DNA from 2 places in the Peribacillus sp. NPDC076916 genome. Region 2 is predicted to be linked to the other one. Evidence: predicted binding sites of a transcription regulator. Region 2 holds the regulator's gene; the other holds the start of a gene.

Region 1 (11,500 bases), on a different contig from region 2:
GATCTTCATTTCGCCCTCTGTTTTGGACTCGCCGACCACATCGATTAAATATTCTTCAATGTTGTTAATATCCAGTTTGGTTAGAATATCATCCAATTCTCCAATTACTTTTTCAAATAAATTTATTTTTTCGTATAATAACTTCAGAATATGTTCTTCTACTGTATTTTTCGTGGCGAAGTTATAAATCATCACATCTTCTTCCTGTCCAAGGCGGTGAATCCGTCCAATTCTCTGTTCGAGCCTCATGGGGTTCCATGGCAGGTCAAAATTAATCAAGTGATGGCAAAACTGAAGGTTTATCCCTTCCCCTCCAGCTTCTGTTGCAATTAATACCTGTATATTCTTTTGGAATAATTCTCTCATCCAGTCTTTCTTTCCGCGCTTAAAACCGCCTCGGAAAGGAACCGAAGAAATTCCATTCTGCTGTAGGTACCATTGGAGATATAGCTGAGTCGCCCGGTATTCGGTAAAGATAATCACTTTGTCATCAATTTTCTTGATCAGTTCCAAAGCTTTTTCAGCCTTGGAGTTCTGGACTGTTTCATTCACTTTAGAAAATAAATCATCAAGCTTTGCCAAAAAGTCAGGGGAAGGCTGATCATACTTTTCTTTCATATTCTTTAAAGTATAAAAGACCGCCTCTCTGCTGCTGCATGCTTCCCTTTGGAGAGTGAGAGCCGAAAATGCGCTTCCTTTTGATCCATCCGAAATAGGCTTGAATTTGGAAACAGCATCATACAATGCCTGTTCCGTTGGAGAAAATTCAATGGTGATGGTTTCCACATGCCGTTTTGTCCATTCAATGCCAGTATCGGCCCGCCGGTTTCGAATCATGACAGTATTGACCAGTTCCTTTAGGTGTTCATCTTCAATGATGTTGCGGCCTTTCCCTTTATACTTTTCCGAAAAGAGCGAAGCATTTCCCAAGTGGCCCGGTTTCAATAACGAAACGAGGTGAAAAATCTCCTCGACTTTATTTTGAATCGGAGTGGCTGTAAGGAGTAAACAAAATTTCTTTTTCAGATTTTGGACGAATTCATAGTTCTTCGTCTTATTATTTTTAAGTTTATGAGCTTCATCAATAATGATGAAGTCATATTCCTGAGTGAAAATGATATCTCGATGTGGAGCGCGTTTCGCTGTATCGATGGATGAAATGACCACATCACAGGAGTCCCAAACATAACTTTTTCTCTGAACGACTGCCGGTATATGAAACTTGGTATTCAATTCAAACGCCCATTGTGTGACAAGGGAGGCTGGAACAAGGATCAATACTTTTTTTACAAGGCCCCTAATCATATACTCTTTTAGGATCAAGCCTGCTTCAATTGTTTTTCCGAGCCCCACCTCATCAGCTAAAATGGCCTTTCCATTCATCTTTTCCACCACTTGCTTTGCTGCTTCCAATTGATGGGGAAGCGGGGTTAACTGCGGAAGGTGTTTGGGCGCCTGTAAACCTTCAAAATCAGGGATAATAAGATTTTCCTCCATTTGAACCGCCAGCTTATAAAGCTCCCAATTTCCCCATGGACCGTCATTTTCCACTTTTTGCAGAAGCTCGTCATTCCATTCAGAATTGAAGGATATATTGATTTTCATAGAAATAACTCCCTCTTAAATCATAATTTCCTTAATAAAGGGTCAAAACCCGAACATTTTGTATGTGAAGTAAGAAAAATATTTCTCTTCAAAAGATATTGCAGAGATAAGTTTCTTAGGGTAGGATATAAGTATATTTAGAAAATTCAATTTCCAAACGCTACAAAGAATCTTTGTACATCGATTTTGCAGTTCGCGTTTTCTTAGTATGGGCTATAGGCTCTTAATTTATCCAAGATTACTGAAGGAGATCACTCAAACGGTTTCTGAAGTTTTAGGAGAATTGGCAGAGAATGTATTCGATGATGCTCAAAGGTTTTACCGATGCTTGGGGCTATTTCGTTTCCTTTCATTGGCAGACCATTCATATGCGGGTGAAGATAAGGGGAGAGACTACGGATGTAGCGCCGAAGGAGCAAACTTAGCAGTGAATCTCTCAGGCAAAAGAACTCTTATTGGACGCAACTCTGGAGAGCGCCGCCCGTTTTGGGACGGCCACCAAAGGGGAAAACCTATTACATAGGTAAACTTTCAGGTTTCAGGACAGAGAAAAAGCTCAAATGGGCTTTCTCTGTCCTTTTTTGTGCTTTTTTCACATCATGAATCAGGATATACCTGATGCGAAATGACAAGAAGCTTTTGATAATGAAGCCAATTAATTTCAAAAAAAATCTGAAGGGGGTCATTTTTTGACCAATTTAAAAAGAACACCACTATTCGAGGTTTATCGTGAATACGGAGGTAAAACGATTGATTTTGGCGGCTGGGAACTTCCTGTCCAATTTTCGGGTATCAAGGACGAACATGAAGCCGTACGTACAAAATCGGGGTTATTCGATGTTTCCCATATGGGGGAAGTCGATGTTAAGGGTCCTGGGAGCCTTTCCTTTTTACAGAAAATGCTCACTAATGATATATCAAAGCTGCAGCAGGGCGGTGCCCAATATACCGCCATGTGTTATGAAAACGGAGGCACGGTTGATGATCTTATCGTGTATAAAAGGGCAGAGGACGACTATCTGCTCGTGGTCAATGCAGCGAATACAGAAAAAGATTTCAATTGGCTTCAAGCTAATTTAACGGAAGATGTCCAAATTACGAATGTATCGAGTGACTATACACAGCTGGCACTTCAAGGACCATCTGCAGAAAAGATATTACAAAAACTATCGGGAAATACTGACTTAAGTGAAATTGGATTTTTCAAGTTCAAGGAAAATGTCCTGATTAACGGTATCTCCACGTTGGTATCCCGTACTGGATACACTGGTGAAGATGGTTTTGAGATATATAGTGACAGTGAAAATGGTCCTGCCCTTTGGAAGGCGATTATGGAAGCCGGAAAGGAAGAGGGGGTTCAGCCGATTGGTTTAGGTGCTCGTGATACCCTGCGTTTTGAAGCGAAACTGCCGCTTTATGGGCAGGAGCTTTCAGCGGACATCACCCCGATAGAAGCCGGTATTGGTTTTGCAGTGAAAGTGGATAAGGAAGCGGATTTTTTCGGGAAAGCCGTTCTTGCTGAGCAAAAGGAGAATGGAGCTCCCCGCAAGCTTGTGGGAATTGAAATGATTGACCGTGGCATTCCGCGTCATGGGTATAAGATCTACAGCGGTGATAAAGTCATTGGTGAGGTCACGACCGGTACCCAATCACCCACGTTGAAGAAAAACGTGGGATTGGTACTTATCGATAAGGAATTTTCGGTACTGGATGCGGAAGTAGAAGTGGAAATCCGTTCCAAGCGTTTGAAAGCCGTTATCATACAAACACCTTTTTATAAAAAACCACGTAAATAGAGGGGAATGGTCATTAGATGAAACATCGTTATTTACCCATGACAGAGCAAGATAAACAAGAAATGCTGGAAGTGATAGGGGTATCTTCTACTCAAGAACTTTTCAATGATATCCCTGAAAGCGTTCGTTTCCAAGGAGAATACGATATTAAGCCTGCTAAATCGGAACCTGCATTAATGAAAGAATTATCAAGGCTAGCTGCCAAGAATGCGGACCTTAAAAGCTATGCTTCCTTCCTTGGTGCGGGTGTCTATGATCATTACGCACCGGTCATCGTCGATCATGTTTTATCCCGTTCTGAGTTTTATACGGCTTATACACCGTATCAGCCAGAAATTTCACAGGGCGAGCTTCAGGCGATCTTCGAATATCAAACGATGATATGTGAATTGACGGGAATGGATGTAGCTAACTCATCCATGTATGATGGCGGGACGGCGCTAGCCGAAGCAGCCATGCTTGCTTCTGGCCAGACGCGGCGCAAGAAGATTCTCATTTCAGGAACCGTTCATCCTGAATCAAGGGAAGTTGTGAAGACATATGCGAAAGGGCAACGGGTGGAAGTGGTCGAAATTCCTTATAAAGACGGTGTGACGGATTTAGCTGCTTTAAGGGAATTGGCGAATGATGACATTGCAGGAGTGATCGTGCAATATCCGAACTTTTTTGGCCGCATCGAGCCATTGAAAGAAATGGAGGAAATCATTCATGGTGTCAAGTCCATGTTTATCGTTTCCAGTAACCCGCTTGCATTGGGAGCTTTGACATCCCCTGGAGCACTCGGTGCAGATATCGTAACGGGGGATGCCCAGCCATTCGGCATTCCAGCGGCATTTGGGGGACCTCATTGTGGCTATTTTGCCGTTACTAATAAACTTGTTCGGAAAGTTCCGGGCCGACTCGTCGGTCAAACGGTGGATGAAAATGGTAAAAGGGGGTTTGTACTGACCCTTCAAGCTCGTGAACAGCACATCCGCCGTGACAAAGCCACATCCAACATTTGTTCCAATCAAGCTTTGAATGCCTTGGCAGCTTCTGTAGCAATGACCGCGCTTGGGAAAAAGGGTGTCAAAGAAATGGCTGTGCAAAATATTCAAAAAGCGCATTATGCGAAAAAAGCAATTATGGCAAAAGGGGTGGAAGTGATATTCGACGGTCCTTCATTTAATGAATTTGTCATTAAACTGCCTGCTTCGTTTTCAGAAATCAATAAAAACCTTTTTGAAAAAGGGATGATCGGCGGCTTCGATTTAGGGACGGTTTATCCTGAGCTGAAAGATCATATGCTGGTCGCGGTAACTGAACTTAGAACAAAAGAAGAAATTGATGCACTTGCGCAGGAATTGGGGGATCAACATGAATAATCAAGATCAATCACTCATTTTTGAAATCAGTACTTCCGGTCGAATCGGATACAGTCTGCCAGAAATGGATGTTGCAACTATTTCGCTCGAAGAAATTCTTCCTGCCGACTACATCCGTGAAGAAGAGGCAGAACTTCCTGAGGTGTCCGAACTTGATATCATGCGTCATTATACAGCACTTTCCAAGCGGAATCATGGAGTGGATTCGGGTTTTTATCCGCTGGGTTCATGCACGATGAAATATAATCCGAAAATAAATGAAAATGTGGCGCGCTTCAACGGTTTTGCCCATATCCATCCATATCAGGATCCGGCTACTGTTCAGGGAGCATTGGGACTATTATTTGATTTGCAGGAACACTTAACGGAAATCACCGGTATGGACCAAGTGACATTACAGCCTGCAGCAGGTGCTCACGGTGAATGGACTGGATTGATGATGATTCGCGCTTTTCACGAAGCGAATGGCGATACAGAACGGACTAAAGTGATTGTGCCTGATTCTGCACACGGTACGAATCCTGCCTCTGCAACTGTTGCCGGCCTTGAAACGATTACAGTGAAGTCGGATGAAAATGGGTTAGTCGACCTTGAGGATTTAAAGCGTGTTGTCGGACCGGATACCGCGGCCTTGATGCTGACGAATCCCAATACATTAGGATTGTTTGAAGAAAATATTTTGGAAATGGCCCAACTTGTCCATGACGCAGGTGGGAAGCTTTATTATGATGGAGCCAACCTGAATGCAGTTCTATCGAAAGCACGACCGGGTGATATGGGCTTTGATGTGGTTCACTTAAATCTCCATAAAACATTCACAGGCCCGCATGGCGGCGGCGGCCCGGGTTCTGGTCCTGTAGGGGTGAAGTCGGACTTGATTCCTTACTTGCCTAAACCGCTTGTGGTCAAACAAGGTGAGCAATTCGTTCTTGATTATGATCGTCCGCAATCCATCGGCAGGGTAAAACCTTATTATGGTAATTTCGGGATAAACGTGAGGGCGTATACGTACATTCGTTCAATGGGGCCAGATGGTCTTAAAGCCGTCACCGAGAATGCGGTCATCAATGCCAATTACATGATGCGTAGGTTGGAACCATTTTTTGACTTACCATATAATCGTCATTGTAAGCATGAATTCGTATTAAGCGGACGCCGTCAAAAGAAATTAGGGGTAAGGACTCTCGATATAGCCAAAAGATTGCTGGATTTCGGTTATCATCCTCCGACCATTTACTTCCCGTTGAACGTGGAAGAAGGAATGATGATAGAACCGACTGAAACCGAGTCGAAAGAAACGCTGGATGCGTTCATCGATGCGATGATCCAGATTGCCAAGGAAGCGGAAGAAACCCCGGAAATCGTTCAGGAAGCTCCGCATACAACCGTTATAAAGCGGCTTGACGAAACTCTTGCTGCAAGAAAACCTGTTCTGCGTTTTCAAGCATAGACTGATAGCTTACACGAAAAAAAATCCCTGCCAGCCGGCGGGGATTTTTTCATGTTTATGTAAGAGTTCATTAAAAGTTCAACAGTTAACTTTCATTCCCTAAAGCCCGCATGATGCAGAAGAAGTCTTTTTAATTTAAAAGAGCCCATGCGGAGATGGGGTCTTATTTCTTTGCTTTGATTTTCCCGGTCCACATCTTGAAACCGCCCTTTAGGTGAAAAAGTTCCCTGTAGCCCTTTTTGTATAGCATGGCTGCAGCTCTTCCGCTGATGATTTCGCTCTGAGCGTACAAATATACAGGCTTGTCCGGCCTAATTTCAACCAAGCGGGTTTTCATTTGAGTCATAGGGATGTTTCTTGCGCCTAAGATATGACCATTATCGAAATCATTCGGTTCCCGCACATCGATTAGCTGCACTTTTCTGTAGTTAGCGATAAATTCGTCCTGTGTTAATGTTTTAACGATTTTACGCTGGCGGTACCAATTAAAAAGTGAATACGCAATAACCACTCCCAAGATGATGAGCAGTGTATATAATATTTCCAAACATAAAAACTCCCTTCTACCTTAACGAATACAGACAATCCTTATTATATAATTGCTTTACCCAATAATCAAAAAGAATTTTCATCAAATTCTTCATCGACTTGATAGCACGTTCTTTTTTAGAGTGTTAAAGTCTGTTAAACTACTACATGTGAGTTTTTTGTGGGGGATTGAAAAACAGTCTATTGAAACGAGGGGTAAGGATGACTAAAGAAAAATGGGGTTTTATAGATTCGGGGTATTGTTCACCGGGTTTTAATATGGCTTTGGACGAAGCATTGTTAAACTGGCAAAGCAAAGGTGAAATTCCGCCAATCATACGCTTTTACGGCTGGGATCCAGCAACATTGTCGATTGGTTATTTTCAAAAGGCTGAAGCGGAAATTGATTTGGAAGAGGTCAAAAGGCAAGGCCTTGGTTTTGTTCGCAGGCCAACAGGAGGACGAGCGGTACTGCACGAGCATGAATTGACTTATAGCGTAATCGTTCCAGAATCCTATCCGGGAATGCCAACTACCGTTACTGAAGCATATCGTGTCATTTCTGAAGGAATATTAATGGGGTTCAGGAATCTGGGATTGGATGCTTATTTTGCCGTGCCTCGAACAAATCAGGAAAAAGAAGCTTTAAAATCGCCCAGGTCTTCCGTCTGTTTTGATGCTCCAAGCTGGTATGAACTGGTCGTCGAGGGCAGGAAGGTCGCTGGCAGCGCTCAAACCAGGCAAAAAGGCGTCATCCTTCAGCACGGGTCCATTTTGCTTGATCTTGATGATGATAAGCTTTTTAGCGTATTTAAATTCTCAAATGACAGGGTTAAAGAGAGAATGCAAAAAAACCTGAAAAATAAAGCTGTGGCCATAAATGACATTGCTGGAAGAAAGGTTACCATCCCTGAAGCGAAAGAAGCTTTTGAAAAAGGTTTTGCCGAAGGACTTTCGATCGATTTAGAGCCATACGTCCTAACCGAAAAGCAATTGCAGGAAGTGAAGGCCATTGCAGAAAGTAAATATGAAAGCGATGAATGGAATTTCATGAGATAGAAGAAGTGGGATAATAAGAGTGATAAAAGAAAAAAGTTTTTTCAGATTTTTTGACCTAATAAGGTATCCCTTGCAGGGATAAGCCCTAAAAGGGATGGGGAAAAAGCAAGGTCCAAATTAATTGAAATCTGATGAAAAATTATCGTAAATCGACATTTTCCTCCCTTTTGCTAACTATATTAATTGATTTATCGTTTGACAAAATAAAAAGTTATTCAAAACAAACACAATATATAGTAGTTGAAATATTTAATGCGACACTATATATTGATTTTTGAGTTTCGCTATGATAAATTTAGGGTACTTGTTAAGCGAAACGGACATGTAAGGCTACATAAGGATTTTTGCGGCAGCAAGAACGGATCTTGAAACATATAAAGGAGAGGGAATTATGTCGGTTGTAATAAAAGAAGCTTTAAAGGTTGATCTAGAAAGGTTGAATAAGGATATTTCTTTATTTCCCCAGGTTCACCCTGTAACTGCTGATATGAAAATGGCGCATAAGGGAGTGTCCCGTCTAGTCATGCTTGACCGCTATTCTTTTAAGGATACTGAAAAAATCACACTCTCGGCAGGCGATTTCGTCGTGTTGACGATTAAGGAAGATCCGAAATTCCCGGCAAGGGGTCTCGGTTACATCGTTGAAATTGATTGGGAAACCAAAAAAGCCAAGGTATTGGTGGATGAAGAATTCCGTGGCGTATTGGATAATCCGGAAGAAGTGGAGACGGGAATTGTTAACCGTCCGTTGGATATAATCGAAAAGCCGCTTGAAATATACTATGAACAAATTGCGAAACGTAATGCAACGGGCTTGGCATCAGTGGAAACCACGGAAGAAAAAAGAACGGAATGGTTCAATAAATTCTATCAAGAATTAAAGAACCTTAATTTTGTCCCGGCAGGACGAGTATTATACGGTGCAGGTTCCAATACGGACGTTACTTATTTCAACTGCTATGTAATGCCATTCGTACCGGATTCACGTGAAGGGATCTCAGAACATAGGAAACAAGTGATGGAGATCATGAGCCGCGGCGGCGGAGTGGGTACGAACGGATCGACACTGCGTCCAAGAAACACTCTGGCAAAAGGGGTGAATGGAAAATCCTCTGGTTCAGTATCATGGCTTGACGATATTGCAAAACTGACGCATCTTGTTGAACAGGGCGGCAGCAGACGCGGCGCGCAAATGATCATGCTTGCTGATTGGCATCCTGATATTGCGGAGTTCATCATTTCCAAAATGCAAAATCCAAGGATTCTGCGTTACCTAGTGGAAAACACTAAAGATGAAGCCATCAAGAAATATGCGACGGATAAATTGAAATTCACGCCGCATACGGAACAGGAAACGGCTATGTATCAAGGGATCATCAATTATAAGGAGATTCCTGGCCAAGGTGGGTTCAGTGAGAAAATCATTAGGGATGCAGAAGAAAAGATCCGTACAGGTGGAACGTACAGTGTCCATAATCCGGATTTTCTGACTGGAGCCAATATCTCTATTTGCCTGACTAAGGAATTTATGGAAGCGGCGGAACAAGATGCGGAATACGAATTGCGTTTTCCTGATGTAGAGAGCTATAATGCCGAAGAAATGGCCATTTACAATGAAGAATGGCATAATGTCGGTGATGTTCGTGAATGGGAAAAAATGGGTCACAAAGTCCGTGTTTACCGTAAAATCCGAGCTAAAGAGCTTTGGAACTTAATAAACATTTGTGCCACATATTCTGCTGAACCAGGAATTTTCTTTATCGATAATGCTAATGAAATGACGAATGCCAAAGCATACGGTCAGCAGGTCGTTGCCACGAACCCTTGTGGCGAACAGCCATTGGCCCCATATTCAGTATGTAACCTTGCGGCAGTCAATTTGGCTGAAATGGCTGATAAAGATAGCAAAACGGTTAATTTCGAGAAACTTAAGCAAACCGTCGAAGTCGGTGTGCGTATGCAGGACAATGTCATTGACGCAACTCCTTATTTCTTGGATGAAAACAAAAAACAGGCACTGGGCGAGCGACGGGTTGGCCTTGGTGTAATGGGTCTGCATGACCTGTTGATTTATTGTGAAACGGAATATGGTTCTGAAGAAGGAAATATCCTGGTTGACAAGGTATTTGAAACGATTGCGACTACTGCTTACAGGGCTTCTGTGGAACTTGCTCAAGAAAAAGGCAGTTTCCCGTTCCTGATCGGGTCAACGGACGAAGAAACCAATGAGCTTAGAACACGTTTCACCCAAACTGGGTTTATGGAAAAAATGCCGGAAGATATCAGGGAAAGTGTTGCTGCACATGGCATCCGTAACTCTCATTTATTGACAGTGGCCCCTACAGGAAGCACAGGAACGATGGTTGGGGTATCAACAGGTCTTGAACCATATTTCTCTTTCACGTATTTCCGCAGCGGCCGTCTGGGTAAATTCATAGAGGTGAAGGCTGACATTGTACAGGAATACTTGGAACGTCATCCGGAAGCCGATACAGAAGAGCTTCCAAAATGGTTCATTTCCGCTATGGAATTAGCCCCGGAAGCGCATGCTGATGTTCAATGCATCATTCAGCGCTGGATTGACAGTTCGATCAGTAAGACAGTCAATGCGCCAAAAGGATATACTGTCGAACAAGTTGAAAAAGTATATGAACGTCTTTATAAAGGCGGAGCAAAAGGCGGTACTGTATATGTGGACGGAAGCCGTGACAGTCAGGTCCTTACGCTCAAAGCGGAAGAAAACCAAATGGACGAGCAGCTTGAAATGGATGAATTGACAGATGTGGAAGTTAAGAAGAAAGTTGTTTTGGTCGATACGATAAATGAACTGCGTTCGACGAATGTTACAATTGGATCGGAAGTGGGTAACACTTGCCCGGTATGCCGTAAAGGTGAAGTTCAGGAAATGGGCGGATGCAATACATGCACGAATTGCGGAGCGCAATTGAAATGCGGGCTATAAGCTGATGGAAGGGAAGTCGTTAAGTATGCTGCAAAGCTATCTTAACGACTTTTTTTTCAAGTAACTGCCTGTTCAGTTACATAGCAAAAGAAGACCGAATCCTCGTAAATTCGGTCTTCTTTTGCGTTCAATCAACCATTTTCATTTTGCTGCCCTATTTCCTTTTCAGCTAGATATTGGTTGCCATCTTTCAATACCGAAAATTCATCGACCGAGTCTCCAGGTATATTCCTTGGATTTGGATATTTATTATCTGTTTGGACGGTGATCGCTTGTTGCCCCGTTCCATTTGTCAAGAAGTCTCGTTTATTAACCATATCGCATCTCCTTCATTTTGAATTACCAAGTATAAACAATCATGAGGCTAACAGAATAAAGAAAAACTATCCTTATGAATTAGATTGTGTAGTTCGATTGAAAATATGAACAAATCGATAAAAGAATGGAGATCGAAATGAAACCATTTATGCCACAGTTAGTATATATTGAGCCAAGGGCACTGGAATACCCGCTTGGCCGGGAATTAAAAAAGAAATTTGAAGATTTGAACATTGAAATCCGTGAGACCACATCGCATAACCAAATTAGGGATCTACCTGGAGAAAATGATCAGCAAAAATATCGTGTCGCCAAATCGACGCTTGTGGTAGGAATCAGAAAAACATTGAAATTCGATTCCTCAAAGCCATCTGCTGAATATGCCATACCTCTTGCTACAGGGTGTATGGGGCATTGT
Region 2 (11,500 bases):
GAATCACCGGGGGCATCGCCAGTGGGAAAAGCACCGTCAGCCTTTATTTACAGGAACTCGGATTCACGATTGTCGATGCAGATCTGGCTTCCCGTGCCGTCGTTGAGCCGGGTGAAGAAGCCTATCATCAAGTTGTGAAGGCATTTGGTGAAGATATCTTATTGCCGGATGGGGGTATAGATCGCGTAAAGCTCGGGTCGATCATATTTAATGATCAGGAAAAGAGATTGCTATTGAATGGCATCGTGCACCCTGCCGTCAGGAAATGGATGCGCCTCAAAACGGAAGAGGCACTATCATCAGGGGAAGAAACGGTGTTCATGGATATTCCGCTCCTATTCGAAAGTAAGCTGACATTCATGGTGGAAAAGACGCTTTTGATCTATGTGGATGAGCAAGTTCAATTGCAGCGATTAATGAACAGGAATGGTCTTTCGGAGACGGAGGCACTAGCCAGGATCAATTCGCAAATGCCTTTGGCCGATAAAAAGGCTTTAGCGGATGCCGTCGTCGACAATAATGGGGACATTAATGAAACGAAAAGGCAAGTGAAGTCCATACTTCGCGAATGGCATGTCATATAATTATGATAAAAAAGAAGAAACCACCAGGTTTCTTCTTTTTGTGTTGAAAAAATAAACACAATCCGCATTTTTATTAGCACAATTCCTCTGAATTATGTTATACTAATTACATGTGGAAGGTAATAAGTATAACACTAATATTTTCTGGAGGGTCCGAACAATGAATTCAAGAATAGCGATTAACGGGTTTGGGAGAATTGGAAGAATGGTTTTCCGAAAGGCCATATTAGATGAGAGTTTGGACATTGTTGCCATAAATGCAAGCTATCCAGCTGAAACTTTAGCACACTTACTAAAATATGATACGATACATGGTAAATTCGACGGTATCATTATAGCGGAAGATGATTCACTAGTAGTGAATGGCCGCCGAGTAAAACTAATAAATAACCGCGATCCAAAGCTATTGCCTTGGAAAGAGTTGGACATAGATATTGTAATTGAAGCTACGGGCAAATTCAATGATCGTTCTAAAGCGGCTCTTCATTTAGATGCAGGGGCAAAAAGAGTTATTTTATCAGCGCCGGGTAAAAATGAAGACGTTACCATTGTAATGGGTGTAAATGAGGAAGTGCTGGAAATTGACAAGCATTTCGTCATATCCAATGCATCTTGTACAACCAACTGTCTTGGACCGGTTGCAAAAGTGCTTGATGAAAAATTCGGCATAAACAACGGTTTAATGACAACGATACATTCTTATACAAATGATCAAAATAATATCGATAACCCGCATAAAGACTTAAGACGTGCCCGTGCCGCTGCGGAAAGCATGATTCCTACGACCACAGGAGCTGCAAAAGCCATCTCGCTAGTGTTGCCGCAATTAAAAGGCAAGCTTCATGGAATGGCGATCCGCGTACCGACACCTAACGTATCTCTAGTCGATCTTGTTGTGGATTTAAACCGTGATGTCACGATTGATGAAGTGAACCAAGCCTTCATCGATGCTTCAGAAAATGAACTCAAAGGAATTATGGAATTCACGATGGAACCTTTAGTTTCCAGTGATTTCAAAACGAATCCTCACTCTGCAATCATCGATGGTTTGACGACGATGATGATTGGGGACAGGAAAGTGAAAGTCCTTGCATGGTATGATAATGAGTGGGGTTACTCCAACCGGGTAGTGGACCTTGTGAAATTGGTGGGATCCGAGTTGAAAAAAACTTCCGAAGTCGAACTATCAGTAAAATAATGAAAAGAAATCGAGCCTGCTAAAATTTTTTAGCGGGCTCAGTTTGTAGACAAAAAGGTTTCAAAATGGCCACAATCCGAAACCTTTTTTGGATTTGGAGCAGTTATAGAGAATAGTGACCCCACGCATATCATGTTTTCTTTTACATGCGGCTACTGCTCCTGGTTTTCCAACTTTCTCAATCACTTGTAAAACTAGAGGCTATAAGATATGACTAGCATACGTATTTACGGTTGTTATCATTGTCCCCAAAACAAATCCATTGCGGTTTGATGCCGCATGAAACGAATAGGCAAACTTGTTTTGTTCGTTCATCTTTCACATAGCAGCTATTCTAAGGTTCAGTTGAACTGTCCTTAATCTTCTTGGCTCCTTTCTTAAATAGACTGTAGGTAAAAGGAGATCTTACTGTTAAATCAACGGCCAAATATTAAAAAAATAGACAAACTTTATTGGGGTTTGCTTATAGTCTGAGCCTGCTAAAATTTTTTAGCGGGCTATTTTTAATGAAGTGACCCATCAATTCCTGGCTATTTAAGGGCGCTGAATAAACCCGGAAAACAGAATTTCCCTTACATTGGTACCTTCGCTATAGCCCTATTGCATATAAAGTTTATCTTTCCAAAATTTTAATTTGGAGTTGCAAAAAAAATTCAAACAATATATACTATGAATCGTGAACTTCTTCAAAAGCGGTTTGCATGATGGCTACTTAAAGGGTTAGGACCTCTTTGGACTAACTTTCCCCCGTGGTAGTTATCAGAACTTATTTTTAAATCATGGTAAGGGGGAAGCTTAATATGGAAACAGCTTACACTATGGAAACAATGGGTAGACATGTCATTTCTGAACTTTGGGGTTGTGACTTTGAAAAACTGAACAATATCGATTTAATTGAAAAGATTTTTGTTGATGCTGCTTTGAAATCAGGTGCAGAGGTACGGGAAGTTGCCTTTCACAAATTTGCTCCACAAGGAGTCAGCGGGGTTGTCATCATTTCTGAATCACACTTAACGATTCACAGTTTTCCAGAACACGGCTATGCGAGCATCGATGTCTATACATGCGGTAACTTGGATCCGAATATTGCGGCAGATTATATTGCAGAAGCTTTGAATGCGCAAACACGTGAAAACATAGAATTACCACGTGGTTTAGGTCCTGTACAAATGAAAAAAGCCAATATAAGTGCCCTATAAAAAACACGTATACACAGAGATGCCATGGGTGCATCTCTTTTTTAATGCAATGAATCGGCAGCCTGCTTCACATTATAGCTATGGATTGCCTTATAGCACAAAGACCTTGACAAAGGTGCTCCAAGGGCGGAACAAAAGTGCCTGCTGCTGGAAGTTACACTTTTTACTTGTACTGGCCGTTCCTTTTAATATAAGATTAAGATAGAGAAGTAAATCCTTGGGGAACATTTAGATAGGGGAGTCCTACATAAAATACGGAGCTGATAATGATGAAATGCCCATCATGTCAATATAACGGAACAAGAGTGCTCGATTCCAGGCCAGTCGATGAAAGTAAATCGATTCGACGACGCCGTGAATGCGAGGCATGTGGTTTTCGATTCACGACATTTGAAAAGGTGGAGGAAACACCGCTTATTGTAGTGAAAAAGGGCGGGACACGGGAAGAGTTCAGTCGTGATAAAATCCTGCGTGGCTTAATCAGGGCTTGCGAAAAACGCCCGGTTCCCTTGAAGGAACTAGAGCAAATTACCAGTTATGTAGAAAAAGAACTGCGCAACCAGGGCATATCGGAAGTGAAAAGCGACAATGTCGGCGAAATGGTAATGGACAAGCTGGCGGAAGTCGATGAGGTTGCCTATGTAAGGTTCGCATCCGTCTATCGACAATTTAAAGATATCAATGTCTTTATCGATGAATTGAAAGATTTAATAAATAAAGAAAGAAAGTAGAGCTGAAGATTCACTTTGGCTCTTTTTTCACTACATCTTTTGAAAGGTTTGAATGGAGATGTCAATGCATTGGCAAGAATTGCTCCCAGCGGATTCATATTTGGTCTCATCTGCGGGGCTGCTTCATGATTATGATCGGAAAATACTTACCCGACTATATCAACCTCTTATTGGACCTATCTGCATTAGCCTATATATGACGTTATGGAGTGAGCTGGAGGAAAACAGGCTATGGTCGGAAATCTCCTCACATTATCAATTAATGAATACCATCGGCCTTAAGTTAGGTGATATTTACGAAGCACGCCTTTTACTTGAAGGAATTGGTCTGTTGAATGTATATAAGAAATCGAAAAATGAAACGAAGGAATTCATCTATGAGTTAAACCCGCCGCTTTCACCCCAGCAGTTTTTCACGGATGGAATGCTGAATATTTACTTATACAAAAAAATCGGCAAAGCGCAATTCAACCGGTTAAAGAGATTCTTTTGTGATGATCATATCTTAACCGATCAATATGAAGGTGTGACTAAATCTTTTGCGGAAGTATTCTCATCAGATCATTTGGACTCTTTATATGTAACCGATGAAGCGAAAAACGAATGGAAACCGATGCCTGAGCAGCAATTCATCGATCGGACGGAAGGCGTCGAGCCATCGGGGTTTGACGACTTATTTGATTTTGACCTTTTACTTGCCGGGATGAAATCTTCGATCGTACCGAAAAAGGCCTTTACTCCGAAAATAAAAAGTACGATTGCCAAACTTGCTTTTTTATATGGCATTGATCCGCTGGAAATGCAAAAACTAGTAATGGATGCCGTTTCATTGGATGATGAAATCGATGAGGAAGTGCTCAGAAAGGCGGCAAGGGACTGGTATCAGATCGAACGGCAGGCAGATATGCCTTCCCTAGTCAATCGGGTGCAGCCGATTCGTGAACGGACACAAAAAGAAGAACCGAAAACACAGGAACAAGAGTTAATCCGTCATTTGGAGACGATTTCCCCGAGGGAGCGGCTGATGCAATTGTCTGGAGGTGCAGAGCCATCAAGCGGTGATCTGAAAGTGGTTGAGGGAGTGATGATCAATCAAAAGCTGAATCCGGGTGTCGTCAATGTCTTGATTGAATACGTCATGCTCAAAACGGATATGAAGTTCACGAAGGGCTACGTGGAAAAGCTGGCAGGCCATTGGGCACGGCTGAAGGTCTCTACGGTCGTCGAGGCGATGGAACTGGCTAAAAATGAACATAGGAAATATCAGGACTGGGCTCAAGGAAGCAGGAATGCTGCGAAGGGCGGCCGGAAAAAGGCGATACGGGAAGAAGTGGTTCCGGAGTGGCTTGAGAAAAAAGAAGAAGCACAGCAGGAGCAGAATGCAGATCAGCCTGAATTGAATGCCCAGAAACGCGAGCTTCAGGAGAAATGGAAGCAGTGGAAAGCAGGAGGTGAAATGAACGATGGAAAAGATTAATAGATCCCTTAATAAATTGGCCAATACAAACCAATTTCAACAGCGTTATGAAAAGCTGAAACAGGAGATTTTTGAAGACGAACAAGTGCGGTTATTTTTGAATGCCAACAGTTCGACGGTCACGAAGGAAATGATTGATAAAAATTTGGGGAAGCTTTATGAGTTCACTTCACAAAGCAATAAATGTGATAAATGTCCAAGCTTGAATGGCTGTATCAATATGATGCAAGGGTATTATCCCAAATTGGTGGTTCAAGGGAAGGCCCTGAACCTGAATTATGAAATCTGTCCGCGGAAGTTGGCAGAGGATGAAAAGCGGAAACGGGAAAAATTGATCCACAGCCTGTATGTACCGAAGGATATTTTAAAGGCGACCATTGAGGACTTTACCCAAACGGATAATGATAACAAACGCTTGGACGTTTTAAGTAAGGCGATGTCGTTCATTATGGAATATGAGCCAGGTAAAATGCAAAAAGGCTTATATATATATGGGAAATTCGGTGTTGGGAAAACGTACTTATTAGGTGCGATTGCCAATGAACTTGCAGAAAGGCAAATTTCCTCCCTTATTGTCTATGTCCCTGACTACTTGCGGGAACTTAAAGGATCGATCGGTGATAATACGGTCAATGAAAAAATTGAGATGGTGAAAACTGCCCCTGTCCTCATGCTGGATGATATTGGAGCGGAGTCCATGACGAGCTGGGGACGCGATGAGGTTTTTGGTCCGATTTTGCAATTTAGGATGCTGGAAAACCTGCCGACGTTTTTCACTTCGAATTTTGACCTGAATGGCCTGGAGAACCACCTAACCTTTTCACAGCGCGGTGAGAAGGAAGAAGTGAAGGCGGCCAGGATAATGGAAAGAATTCAATATTTAGCGGAGCCGGTCAAGCTGGATGGCGTGAATCGGAGAAGATGAAGGAAAGTGGTCTCTTAATGGAGGTCACTTTTTTCTTTTACAAGACTCATCCTACTTCTAAACACGTCCCCATCCCCATATACATGAACAAACAGGCAAGGGGGAAGGGGGGATGTCGTAGTGCAAATTTCGTTTCAAAACGATTCAGAGGCAATGAAATTACTGAATTTCGTTTCTGTCCATCCACTGGGGGCAGAATTTCAAGCATACATTCGATTTCTTCCGCAACAAGGCATGCATATGGATATGACGAAGTCTTCAGGTGATAAATGGCTAATTCTGCTTCGTGATGCATTTCATTCTTTTTTATTGGAAGAAAAGACGATTCCTGTTCTGGAGCAAATAATAGTCGGTAAATTTTTTTATAGGGAACGGGAAGAAATTGAAGCCATCATTGAAATTGCATCATCGATCATCGAGGCGGAAAGAGCCAGGGATCAAGATGGAGCATTCAATACGGAGAAACGATTGATTGAGGAAGGACTTCAAAGCATTTTGGCTGGAAAGGTATCTTTTTCATTCGATTCTTTTACGACCTTCCGTTTAAAATCATTTCAGCACACTTTGGAAAAGTATGTCGTTAAGGCGATTGATGAATACAAGCTGGAGCAGGACTATCAAAATTTCATTGCCACGCTCCGTGATTGCCTTCATGGGCAGGAGTCGAAATTAAGAAAGCTTCACCTCGTCAACCGGGATGGTTTTCATTTCTATGATCAGAAATTCAGCAAACTCGACCGGTCAAAAATCAATAGTATGATCGACAGGAGGCTTCTTGCCAAAAGTTCACTTTTTCTTGATACGGTGATACTTGCCCCGCTTTTATCGATTGCTCCTGAAAACTTGTGCATCTATACTGATGATAAGGAAGAAGGGCTGATCCAGACCATTTCAAGGATTTTCGAAGAACGGGCAACCATCCTGCCACTTTCGTCATTTTCGATGCATTTGAATGATCTTTCGTGGAAAAAAGAAAATTAACCTTGATTTTCACCGTATAACAAATTATAATTTCCTACATACTATTAAAAAACTAAAAGTTATGATGAGGACAAGGGTATTCTAGTCGCCGATTATCAGAGAGGGGAGCCAACAGGCTGTAAGCTTCCTATTCGCATGGAACACTTACCACCTTTAAACTTCGGCTCGGAAAGCAGGCATTCTGTGAATATGAGCTGACGGGAAGCTGCCGTTACCAAGTTACAAGTGCCATTTTGCCGTGAAAAGCAAGCTGGAACGAGGGTGGAACCGCGGGTTAATGATATTTATTACTAAGCTCGTCCCTGTTTTATACAGGGACGGGCTTTTTTGTGTTGTAATGGAATCAAAAACCTGTAATTTGTCCAAACAATAAGAAGGAGTGAAACTGAATGTCAGAATTACTGAAAATATCTTTTCCTGACGGAGCGGTTAAGGAGTTTGCCAAAGGCACAACAACTGAAGACATCGCTGCATCCATCAGTCCTGGTTTAAGGAAAAAATCCATTGCCGGAAAATTCAATGGTGAATTATATGATTTGAAACGTCCGATTGAACAAGATGGTACAATCGAAATCGTCACACAGGACGCAGCGGATGCTCTTGAAGTATTGCGTCACAGTACAGCACACTTGATGGCACAAGCAATCAAACGTTTGTACAAAAACGCTAAATTCGGAGTGGGTCCAGTCATCGAGGGCGGCTTTTACTATGATATGGATCTGGAGGAATCATTGACTCCTGAAGACCTTCCATTGATTGAAAAAGAAATGAAGAAAATCGTCAATGAAAACTTGGAAATTTCCCGCATCGAAGTGAGTCGTGATGAAGCGATTTCCCGTTTTAAAGAAATCGGCGACGAGTACAAGTTGGAGTTGATCGATGCGATTCCTGCCGATCAGCAGGTAACGCTTTATGAGCAGGGTGAATTCTTTGACCTTTGTCGTGGAATTCATGTTCCATCAACGGGGAAAATCAAAGAGTTCAAGCTATTGAGCATCGCTGGAGCATACTGGAGAGGCGATAGCAAAAACAAAATGCTTCAACGCATTTACGGTACGGCTTTCTATAAAAAAGAAGATTTGGCCGAACACCTGCGTTTCCTTGAAGAAGCCAAAGAACGTGACCATCGTAAAATCGGCAAAGAATTGAACTTGTTCATGAGCTCACAAAAAGTGGGACAAGGGTTGCCAATGTGGTTGCCAAAAGGCGCGACCATCCGTCGGACAATCGAAAGATACATCGTGGACAAGGAAGAACGTTTGGGTTATGACCATGTTTACACACCTGTAATGGGAAGCGTGGACCTTTATAAAACATCTGGACACTGGGATCATTACCAGGACGGCATGTTCCCTGCCATGGAGATGGAAAACGAACAGCTTGTCCTGCGTCCTATGAACTGTCCGCATCACATGATGGTCTATAAAAACAGTATCCACAGCTATCGCGAACTGCCAATTCGGATTGCCGAGCTAGGCTTGATGCACCGCTATGAAATGTCAGGTGCCCTTTCAGGCCTTCAGCGTGTACGTGGAATGACATTGAATGATGCGCACATTTTCGTCCGTCCCGACCAAATCAAAGAAGAGTTCAAGCGCGTTGTGAACTTGGTTCTGGAAGTATATAAAGATTTCGATATCAAGGATTATTCATTCCGACTGTCTTATCGCGATCCTCAGGATACAGAAAAATACTTCGATGATGATGACATGTGGGAAAAAGCACAAAGCATGTTAAAAGTCGCCATGGATGAACTTGGCCTGGATTACTTTGAAGCGGAAGGTGAAGCGGCATTCTATGGTCCTAAGCTTGATGTTCAGGTGCGTACTGCCTTAGGGAAAGATGAAACGCTTTCCACTGTTCAGCTTGATTTCTTGCTTCCTGAACGTTTCGATCTTAATTACGTCGGTGAGGACGGCAAGCAGCACCGTCCGGTCGTTATTCACCGCGGCGTCGTTTCCACAATGGAACGTTTTGTCGCTTACTTGATCGAAGAATATAAGGGGGCATTCCCGACTTGGCTTGCACCTATCCAAGCACAAGTGATCCCGGTCTCACCTGAAGTGCACTTAGATTATGCGAAAGAAGTACAGGAAAAACTTAAAGCGCAAGGCATTCGTGTCGACCTGGATACACGTGACGAGAAAATAGGTTACAAAATCCGTGAAGCGCAAATGCAAAAAATTCCGTACATGCTCGTTGTTGGAGACAATGAAGTCAAAGAAGGCAGTGTGAATGTACGTAAATACGGTGAACAAAAATCCGAAACAATCGCTTTTGAAGATTTCGTTTCAGCGATTAAGGCGGAAGTGAGCCGTTAAAAGCACAAAGAGGGGCACATATAGTTGTGTCCCTCTTTATAATTATGGCATGATAAAATGATACCATCATGTGAAAATATGTACAGCAATGAAAAGGAGGGTCAGCATGAAAAAGAAATTTTCTTATCTATTCGGACCGACATTCCTTGTCATCATCATCTTATTGATATTGGATGATTATCGACAATATGCCATTGTCCCGGTCCTGCTTTTTTGGATAGTCCTATTTTCCTGGGACACCATCGAGAAAAAGAAAAAGGCGAAAGAAAACTCCTAGCATTTGATGGCTTCGATCAGTATGGACTGTAATCAAAGGGGGAATGGGGATAAATGGAGATCAGAAAGGCTTCAAGGAAAGACGCGGGTAACTTGGCTGCTTTGTTCAATCATGTTGAAGATTCCGGGTATATGCTGTTCAACCCTGGGGAAAGAAATGCGACGGGGGAACAAATGGAAAAGCAAATGGAGCAAATCGAAAAAAATCCCCTTTCCGTTTTCCTCGTTGCTGCCAGCGGGCATGAGTTGATGGGTTACCTAATCTTATTGGGTAATCAAATGGGCCGAACGAGGCATTCAGCCAAAATCGTCATCGGCATCAACGAACAGGACAGAGGAAAAGGCATCGGTACGAAGCTATTTCAGAAAATGGAGGAGCATGCACGGACAAAAGAAATACGGCGCTTGGAATTGTCCGTGATCGCAAACAACGCCCCTGCGCTTTCCTTATATCGAAAGATGGGTTTTGAAAAGGAAGGAATAAAGCGGGAATCACTGTTTTTTGATGGAAAGTATCATGATGAATATTTTTTGTCCAAATTACTTTAAAAAACGTATTGTCAAATAACTGAATGTCTGATAATATTAATTTTGTTGTGAAAAACGAATAAAATTTAGCATTTGACAAGTCATCAGTGTTTATGATATATTTCTAAAGTGAATTGAATACGTGTTTGATGAAAAGAAGAAGCACCCGCTTCTCACCTGGTTGACGCAAACAATGCAGTTAACAGGTCATGATTTGATTATTTGGATCTTTCTGAATGAGTCTATCAGTGTGGGTGCAGCATGCATCCACACTTTTTTATTATGATTATATCCTGTAAGCGAGTTGTGAGCGTGACCGAATTTATTCAAATATTCGTATTCGCCAATATCTTTGGAGGTGGCTAACTATTAGTAAAGACGCGATGGTAAACGAGGGCATCCGAGCCCGTGAAGTTCGTCTTATTGACCAAAACGGAGAACAACTTGGAATTAAAACGAAATTCGAAGCATTGGAAATTGCCGCTCGTGTAAATCTTGATCTAGTTTTAGTTGCTGCAAATGCAAAGCCTCCGGTAGCCCGGATCATGGACTACGGAAAACACCGCTTCGAGCAGCAAAAGAAAGACAAGGAAGCACGTAAAAATCAAAAAGTCATCAGTCTGAAAGAGGTTCGTTTGAGCCCGACGATTGAAGAACATGATTTCAATACGAAGCTTCGCAACGGTATTAAATTCCTTGAAAAAGGCGATAAAGTAAAAGCTTCTATCCGATTCAAAGGACGTGCCATTACGCATAAGGAAATTGGTCAACGTGTACTCGTTCGTTTTTCTGAAGCATGTAAAGAAGTGGCTACAATCGAGCAACACCCAAAAATGGACGGGCGCAGCATGTTCATTATCTTAGCACCGAAAAACGAAAAGTAATTGTAAAGTAATTTGTAATGAGGAGGAATACCTTATGCCTAAAATGAAAACTCACCGCGGATCTGCTAAACGTTTCAAAAAGACTGGATCCGGCAAACTTAAGCGTTCTAACGCTTACACAAGCCATTTATTTGCTAACAAATCTACTAAGCAAAAGCGTAAGCTTCGCAAAGCTAGCCTTGTAAGCAAAGGTGACTTCAAACGTATTCGTCATATGCTAGACAACATTAAATAAGTTCGATTTATCGAGTTAAATAGGAGGGAAATAACATGCCACGTGTAAAAGGCGGTACTGTTACTCGCAAACGTCGTAAAAAGGTAATAAAATTAGCTAAAGGTTACTATGGCGCGAAACATATTCTTTTCAAAGTAGCTAACCAACAAGTAATGAAGTCA

Evidence for each region. Region 2 encodes NrdR, which represses ribonucleotide reductase genes. Its sites were predicted from a motif close to AACACNATATATNGTGTT; they were not measured.
Region 1: the regulator NrdR is predicted to act here: its motif matches at 8,026-8,043, upstream of ACQKFG_RS05755 (vitamin B12-dependent ribonucleotide reductase).

What each region holds. Positions count from the first base shown of each region.
Region 1 covers NZ_JBNNIU010000002.1:150,829-162,328, forward strand. The annotation lists gene ACQKFG_RS05725 (DEAD/DEAH box helicase) at 1-1,605, opposite strand, end outside; glycine riboswitch at 1,980-2,067, shown strand; glycine riboswitch at 2,071-2,154, shown strand; gene gcvT (glycine cleavage system aminomethyltransferase GcvT) at 2,295-3,401, shown strand; gene gcvPA (aminomethyl-transferring glycine dehydrogenase subunit GcvPA) at 3,419-4,765, shown strand; gene gcvPB (aminomethyl-transferring glycine dehydrogenase subunit GcvPB) at 4,758-6,215, shown strand; gene ACQKFG_RS05745 (rhodanese-like domain-containing protein) at 6,379-6,762, opposite strand; gene ACQKFG_RS05750 (lipoate--protein ligase family protein) at 6,966-7,802, shown strand; gene ACQKFG_RS05755 (vitamin B12-dependent ribonucleotide reductase) at 8,194-10,764, shown strand; gene ACQKFG_RS05760 (hypothetical protein) at 10,896-11,081, opposite strand; gene splB (spore photoproduct lyase) at 11,219-11,500, shown strand, end outside.
Region 2 covers NZ_JBNNIU010000003.1:630,737-642,236, forward strand. The annotation lists gene coaE (dephospho-CoA kinase) at 1-584, shown strand, start outside; gene ACQKFG_RS12625 (glyceraldehyde-3-phosphate dehydrogenase) at 745-1,782, shown strand; gene speD (adenosylmethionine decarboxylase) at 2,601-2,981, shown strand; gene nrdR (transcriptional regulator NrdR) at 3,251-3,712, shown strand; gene ACQKFG_RS12640 (replication initiation and membrane attachment family protein) at 3,777-5,189, shown strand; gene dnaI (primosomal protein DnaI) at 5,176-6,114, shown strand; gene ytxC (sporulation protein YtxC) at 6,235-7,095, shown strand; gene thrS (threonine--tRNA ligase) at 7,485-9,416, shown strand; gene ACQKFG_RS12660 (hypothetical protein) at 9,523-9,693, shown strand; gene ACQKFG_RS12665 (GNAT family N-acetyltransferase) at 9,747-10,241, shown strand; ribosomal protein L20 leader region at 10,369-10,505, shown strand; gene infC (translation initiation factor IF-3) at 10,604-11,104, shown strand; gene rpmI (50S ribosomal protein L35) at 11,139-11,339, shown strand; gene rplT (50S ribosomal protein L20) at 11,375-11,500, shown strand, end outside.